2 regions of the Actinoallomurus oryzae genome follow, and region 2 is predicted to be linked to the other one. Evidence: riboswitches for the same ligand, from Rfam matches in the RefSeq annotation. Region 2 holds a riboswitch; the other holds the start of a gene.
What was found. A riboswitch is a leader RNA that binds a small molecule or an ion and turns the genes downstream of it on or off. The one in region 2 is predicted to bind cyclic di-AMP.
Positions count from the first base shown of each region.

Region 1 (3,741 bases), on a different contig from region 2:
GATCGTGACGGGCCTGCGCACCTCGTACACCGCCGGCCAGGGACACCGGTAGAGGCATCCGAGCCGCTCGCCGGTCCGGTCGGTGGCGAAGACGATCGCGCCCGTCCGGAACGCCGCGTCGATCTGCGCCTGCACCCGGACGGTCGCCCCCGGCCGCGGGTTCGCGGCCCACATCTTCTCGACCGCCGCGCGCGCCGATGGACGTGAGCGCCACAGTGTGCGCCGACCCGGGTCGGTGAGAGACCAGATGTCGGTCCTCGACGGACCGCGGGCGACGAGCGAGACCACGGTGGTGGGGTCTCGGGCGTCGAGCAGGGCGGGCATCGCGGCGACCTGGCCGAAGAGGAACAGCATCCGGAGCGCGTACCGCAGATAGGCGGCGGTCATCGCCGACCATGACGGTTCATCGAGGTCCGGCTGTTCCGTGTACTCGATCGCCGCGGCGGCGTTGTCGAGTAGCCAGCGAAGCCAGAACAGATCCTCCTCATCCCCGACCGGCGCCCGGACATGGTCCGCCAGGGTGGAGCCGGCCCGTGCGTGAACCGCCCGGAGGGCTGCCGCCATCGCGGTCGACAGGGGATAAGGACCGTACGTCCGGTTCGGCCACCCCGGCGGCTCGGCCGGAAGGTGCACCCGCTCTTCGACCCGGTACGAGGCGTCGGCCGCGGCATGGGCGGCCTGGGACATCCAGCGGCCCGCCGGACCCAGGAACGCCAGTATCCGAGCCGACGCCTCGGGGCGTACGGCGCCGAGAGAGCGAACCCGCACCGCGTCGAGCAAGTGCTCCCCGACCATCTGCAGGACGTAGGCGTTCCATACCGCCAGCAGCCGACCCGCGAAGTCAGGCGGGAACCGACGCGGTGCCGTACGTCCATGGAGAAGTTCACGGCGCAGGCGCTCCGCGTCATCCAGCTCCCGGCGGACGAGCCGCCCCGCGGACCGGTACTCCTCGAAGGTCCGCAGGGGCAACCCACCCTCCAGGGGCCGGACCGCGCGGATCGGCGCGGCGGACGGTTTCCTGCCCACTCGGCTCCTACATACCGGCCATCGCGGACGCGCGCTCCGACGGGCGAGCGCTCGCCATCACCGAGTGCATCGAGTCCCAGAACGCCAGTTCTTCATCCTCCTCCAGGCCGGAGATCCTCCCCCAGAACTCGCGATCTTCCGCTTGGGCCGCCGCCTCGGCCGTGAAGGCCGGCATCACCGCCGTACCGACGTCGGCCTCGTCGAGGTGCGCCGGAGTCATCTCGGCGGGGAGCTCCACCGGCCTGCGGTGGTGCTTCCCGCGCTTGCGGAGCTGAACGCCGGACGCGGGGACCGGCACCTTCACCCTGGACCTGGCGATCGCCAGCGTGGCCGTACCGAACACCACGACGGCCAGCAACCCGGTCAGCATCCCGCTCTGGTCGACCAACGGCTGCTCCGGCGCCGCGTGAGAAGTCTGCGCCACCTGCTGCTGCGCCCCGACGTCCCCGACGATCTCCCGCGGCGACAGCGCCGGTGCCGAGTGCTTCGGCTGGTACTTCTGCTCCGTCCCCGGTACGGGCTTGCCCTTCACCTTGACCTTGGCGGGATAGCCGAAGCCGACGACCTGGCTGACGTCGCGATCGGCGCGTCCGAGCTTGTTGTTGTGGTTCGCCTCGATGGTGGTGAGCTTATCGCCGTGGACCTTCTCCACGATCCCGACATGTTCGATGTCGCCGATGCTCTTGCCGCCCGAGAAGGAGAAGAACACGATGGCGCCCGGCTCAGGCTTGTGGCCCCACGCGTGGTGCTTCTGGAACCAGCTCGCGTGATCGGGCGTGGAGGCGAACTCCCCCGTCCAGTCCTCGACGCCCGCCTTGTCGGCGGCCCAGGCGAGGAACATGTCACACCACGGCGCGGTGTCGTAGCCGCCGCCGTGGGCGACGTGCTCGCCGTACCAGTTCCCGTACTTGGTGTAGCCGCTGCTCTTTTCGCTGTAGCCGAGCTCGGCCCTGGCGATGTGCAGCAGTTTCTGGCCTACCGGATCCATATCTCTCCCTCACCCGCCGACCGGGTTAGCTGACGGGTTCGGGCCAGGAGAAGCCCTACCGCACACGGCGGATTCACCCCAAAGACATGGGTCCCCGGCTCCAACGACGCTGGCGGCGCCACCGGATTAGGCGTCCGGGCCCCGCCTTCGGATGAAGACATGCCACAGCCCGGCTACGACGCAACGTAGTAGAGACCGTAATCAAACACAACATCAGCCCCAAAAGCGACATTCGTTAACGCCCAGTACGGAACCCTCATCTGGTCCGGATCCTGTACGCGGCAGGGCGGAGGAACAGGCGGTGTGCGAGGTGACACCGCAGTTGCTCCTACGGAGGTTAGGAGATTTCGGCGGGTCAGGCCGTCGCGGCCGTGGAATGAGCGTGGGCGTGCACCAGGCCCGCCGCCGGAACCGCGGCCCGTACGCTCTCCTCGACGGAGGCGTTGATCCGATCCGCGTCGGCGAGGTTGAGACCGTCGCCGAGACCGGTCTCGACCTCGAGCGCCAGCGTGCGGCCCATCCAGCGTCCGCGGACCTCGGCCGACCGCACTCCGGGCACCCGCGCGGCCGCGGCCTTGGCGGCGTCAAGGTCATCGGGGTCGACGCCGTCCATCAGGCGGTGGACCATCTCGCGGGTGACCTCCACGCCGACATGGCAGATGAACAATGTGACGGCGAAGCCGGCGATCGGGTCGCCCCACCGGTATCCGGCGACGACGAGCGCCAGCCCGATCAGCGCTCCGACGGAGGAGATGGCGTCCAGCCACGAGTGCCTGGCGTCGGCGATCAATGTCGCGGACCGGATACGCCGCCCGACCTTCAGCTTGTAGCGGGCCACCAGCTGGTTGCCCACGATGCCGATGGCCGCACCGGCCATGCCGACGGCCGGATGACTCGTGGGCGCCGCGTCGAGCAGCTTCCGCACGCTCTCGTACCCGGCGAACAGCGCACTGAGCCAGATCACCAGCGCCACGCCCAGCCCGGACAGGTCCTCGGCACGCTCATACCCGTACGGATAGCGGGCGGTCGGGGGCCGACGTGAGATCCAGAACCCGGCGAACACCACCGCCGAGGTGGACACATCGGACAGGTTGTGCAGCCCGTCACCGAGCAGGGCGACCGATCCGGTCACCAAGGCCAGGGCCAGTTCGACCACCGCGGTGATCGCGAGCCCGGCCGCCGACACCGCCATGGCGCGGTTGGCCGCACGCCGGTCGGCGGCGTCGTCTCGTACGGTCTCCAGCATGCTCATGACAGGGCGACTCCCCGGGGTCTCTCCGACGTGCCCGGCCATTATAGGAGAATATGTGAATACCTGTTCACCTGTTGACGCGCGGTAGCATCGCCGTCATGGGACACGGCGTGGACGGGCGAACGACCCCCGCCGCCCAGATCGACCTTCAAACCGCCAAGACGGTCGCCGAGACGATGCAGGCCCTCGCCACACCGAGCCGGCTGCTCATCATGGCCCGGCTCCGCCAGGGCCCCTGCCCGGTCGGCGAACTCGCCGACGCGGTCGGCATGGAACGCTCGGCGGTCTCACACCAGCTCCGCCACCTGCGCCACCTCGGCCTCGTCACCGGCGACCGGCAAGGACGCAGCATCGTCTACCGCCTCTACGACGACCACGTCGCCGCCCTGCTCGACGAGGCCGTCTACCACATCGAACACCGCCGACTCGGCGCGACCGACCAGCCCCCGGCGGCGAACCTGACCGGATGATCACC
Region 1 is NZ_BAABHF010000068.1:12,570-16,310, reverse strand. Features, by position in the region: gene ABEA10_RS49155 (hypothetical protein) at 1-1,026, opposite strand, end outside; gene ABEA10_RS49150 (CHAP domain-containing protein) at 1,034-2,014, opposite strand; cyclic di-AMP (ydaO/yuaA leader) riboswitch at 2,014-2,157, opposite strand; gene ABEA10_RS49145 (cation diffusion facilitator family transporter) at 2,370-3,266, opposite strand; gene ABEA10_RS49140 (ArsR/SmtB family transcription factor) at 3,365-3,736, shown strand.
Region 1: linked by a shared signal. The riboswitch ahead of ABEA10_RS49150 (CHAP domain-containing protein) and the one ahead of ABEA10_RS23825 (C40 family peptidase) in region 2 are both predicted to bind cyclic di-AMP.

Region 2 (3,741 bases):
GCGGCCGCCCTCGTCACCGGTGACCGTGGCCAGCGCGGCGATGTCGCCGAGGTTGCGCACGTCCCCCACGAGCTCTTCGGCCTCCTGCTCGGTGGCCGGGACGAGCGCCACGACGCGCCGGGCCCACCGGTCGCCGACGACGCCGGAGACGGTACCGATCCCCTGGTCGAGGCGGGCGGCGATGTCGCGCAGTTCGGCGGTACGGGCGGCGGAGTCCTGACCGGCGACGGCTCCGTCCTCGGCGAGCACGATGCTGCGCCGCCCGTGGACGACGGTGAGGCCGCCGCCGTTCCAGATCTGCGGGTCGTCGCGCAGGCCGTGCGCCGCGCCGTCGCCGGAGATCGTCCAGCCCGTGCCCGGGCGGCGGTCGAAGGTGAGGTATTCGGTGGAGACGAGGTCACGGCGGTCGAAGCCGCGCAGCCGGTAGGTGAGCCGGAGGCGGGCCGTCCAGCCGTCGTCGGCCGCCACGGCGGGGCGCGTGTCGGCCAGGGTCTCCTTCCAGACGGCGAGCGGCACCTTGGCCAGGTTGTCGAACAGCGTCCGCTGCCCGGCGCGGAACGCCTGGCCCGAGGGGTCGACGGTGGCGAGGAAGGCGGCGCGGTCGCGGTCGAGGACGGCACGCGAGCGGCGCTGGAGCAGGGAGTTCACCGTGGCGGCGCTGGGCGCGGGCGGCGCCCCGGCGACCGGCCGGGAGGAGGCGGCGGCCCGGCTCTCACCGTCGTGGAACGCGATGTAGCCGACCCCCGCGAGGAGGTTGGCCACGATCGCCAGCCCGGCGAGCCCGGCGAACATGGCGGGCGCGGTCGCACGCGAGTCCAGGTTCCCCTTGGCCGGCATGCGCGCGATCCTAGCCGCCGCGACCGGGTGCCCCCGCCGACGGCACCCGCCATCACCCGTCCACCGGACCCGGAACGTACGCGACCGCCGGGGCGTCCTCGCGGACGGGCCCCGGCGGTCGCCTGGACGGGTGCCTCAGTACGGGCGGGCGGCGCCGTTGAAGTGCGCCCGGTAGTAGCTGTTGATCAGCACCTGCTTGACGTGCGTACCGGAGTGGGGGGCGTGGATCATGTAGACCTTCCTGCCCTTGACCTTCGAGACGATGCCCGTGTGGCCGTCGCCGTAGAAGTACACCAGGTCGCCGGTGGCGAGGTCGGAGAACTTCACGTGGCGCTTGACGTGCCGGTGCTGGGCGTCCGCGGTGCGCGGGAGCTTCACTCCGGCCTTGCGGTAGACGTACTGCACCAGACCGGAGCAGTCGAAGCTGCTCGGGCCGTCGCCGCCATAGCGGTACGGCTTGCCGATCTGCTTACGGGCGACGGCGACCGCCGTCAGCCCGACCTTGTGTCGCTTGCTCCAAGACGTCTGCTTCGTCGTCGTGCTCGCGGCCGCCGTGGGGATGGCGACCGGGGTGACGGTGGCGACGGTGTCCGATGAGGCGGATGCCGTCGAGGCCGTCAGGACCGTGGGCGCGAGGACCGCGCCCGCGGCCAGCATGCCGCCGGCGAGGCGGACGCGCGTCGGCGAAGCGGTCGAGGGGGTGCGAGACAGGATGCTCTCCTTCCGTGTGCGCCTACCGGGTTAGCTGACGGGTTCGGGCTGGGAAGAGGTCGCCCTACGGTCCGCCCGCCGCACCACGGCCCGCGGTCACGGTCTGTCCGCCGCACCGCTGTCTGCCTGTGATGACGCAGGACGCACCGATTCACCCCGGGGGATCCGCGCCCTTCGCGCGTATGTGGGTCCCCGGCTCCGCGTGCCCGCGGACTCGGCGCTCGCGGCCGCCTGACACGCCCTCTCACGGGGCGGTTCTCCGGTGACCGGCCGCTTATCTCTGCATTTCGGAAAGCCGAGAGGATGATCCACCCGATGGAATGTGTTCCACAACACATTCGAAGGAAGGGCGAATTCCCTCACGTCGGCTGCACGCGACACATGGGGCGTATCGCATAACTCGGCGCACGCTAACAAGGCACCTATGAATACGCAAATTCGCCGTCAGAGCGTACGAGAGAAATTACCTAAGGTGAATTCGCCCCGACCGAAAAAGGCCCTCCGGGCACTGACGCGCCGGAGGGCCTGTGGTGTTCGTTCCGGTCAGAGCAGGCGACCGCCGCCGTAGTACACCTGGCTGTAGTACGCGTCACTGAGGCTGGAGATCTTCACCACGTCGCCGGTGTGCGGCGCCTGGATGAACTTGCCGTTGCCGACGAACATCCCCATGTGGTCGTTGTTGCTGAAGAAGACCAGGTCACCCGGCTGGAGGTCGGCCTTCGCCACACGCCGGCTCGCGCTGTACTGGTTCGGCACGTAGTGGCTGAGGTTGATGCCGATCTGCTTGTAGGCCATCATCGTCAGGCCCGAGCAGTCGAAGGAGTTCGGGCCGGCGCCACCGAAGACGTACGGCTTGCCGAGCTGCGCGCAGGCGTACTTCAGCACCGTTTCGGCGCGGCCGGTCGCCAGGATCGAGCAGTTGGCCTTGGACGAGCCCGGGTCGATGTTGCGCCCGAGCCTGTTGATGAGCGCCAACTGCTTCCTGATGGCCGCATTGGCCGACGCCCGCTGCTTGTCGACCTGGTCCTTCTGCTGCTTGAGCTGCTCGGCCGCCTGCTCCGCCAGCGCCTTCTGCCGCTCCAGCCGCTGCGCGGACGCCAGGAACTGGTTCAGCTCCGCCGCGCGGTTGCTGGAGACCTTGGTGAAGGCCGACATCTGGTCGAGCACGGCCTCAGGGTCCTTGGCCCCCACGAACTGGGGGATGTCCCCCGCCGCGCCGCCCTCCTTGTACGCCGCCGCGGCGAGCTGAGCGACCCGGGTGTGCAGCTGGTTGAACGTCGCCTGCTCGACCGTGACGGAGGACTTGAGCGCCTTGAGGTGGCTCTGCGCGGCCTTCCAGTCCTCCTTGGCCTTGTTGTACTGGTTGGCCAGCTTGTCGACCTGGTCGTTGAGCTTGGCAAGCTGCTGCTTGGCGGCGCTCAGCGAGGGCGTCGGCTTGGCCTCCGCGGGGGCGGCGGGCAGGACGAGCCCGGCGAGGACGGCCGCTCCGGCAGTACCGACGATCCAACGACTGGTTTTGGACATGGTTGAACGCTTCATCTCCACTGTTGTCAGCTCCCTACGGACGGCCCGCGCCGTAGTAGTTCGAGCTGTAGTAGCCGCTCAGGCTCTCGATTTGAACGACCGTGCCCGTGTGCGGTGCGTGGATGAACTGGTTGTTGCCGACGAACAGGCCCACGTGGCCCAGGTTGTCGAAGAAGACCAGGTCGCCGGGCTGGAGGTCCGAGCGGGCCACGCGGCGGGTGGCGTTGTACTGGTCCGGCACGACGCGGGGCAGGCTGACGCCGGCGTGACGCCAGGCCATCATCACCAGCCCGGAGCAGTCGAAGCTGTTCGGTCCGGCGCCGCCGTACTTGTACGGATCGCCCTTGTGGGCGTAGGCGTACTCCAGGGCGAGGCGGGCGGGGCCGGACGCCGGCCCGTTGTAGGTGCCGCCATGGCTGCCGCTGGAGCCGCCGCCGAGCCTGTTGACCAGGGACTGCTGCTGCGCGGCCTGCTTCTTCAGCTTGTCGAGCTGCGACTTTTCGGACTTGAGCTTCGCGTTGAGGTCGGCGGCGGCCTGCTGCGCCTGCGCCTTCTGACGCTGCAGCAGCTGCGCGGCGTTGAGGAACTGGGTGACCTCGGTGGAGCGGTTGTGCGCTACCTGGGTGAACACCGAGATCTGGTCGAGCACGTCTTCGGGGTTGTTCGCCG
Region 2 is NZ_BAABHF010000025.1:40,483-44,223, reverse strand. Features, by position in the region: gene ABEA10_RS23830 (basic secretory protein-like protein) at 1-837, opposite strand, end outside; gene ABEA10_RS23825 (C40 family peptidase) at 973-1,494, opposite strand; cyclic di-AMP (ydaO/yuaA leader) riboswitch at 1,553-1,778, opposite strand; gene ABEA10_RS23820 (C40 family peptidase) at 2,092-3,072, opposite strand; gene ABEA10_RS23815 (C40 family peptidase) at 3,107-3,741, opposite strand, start outside.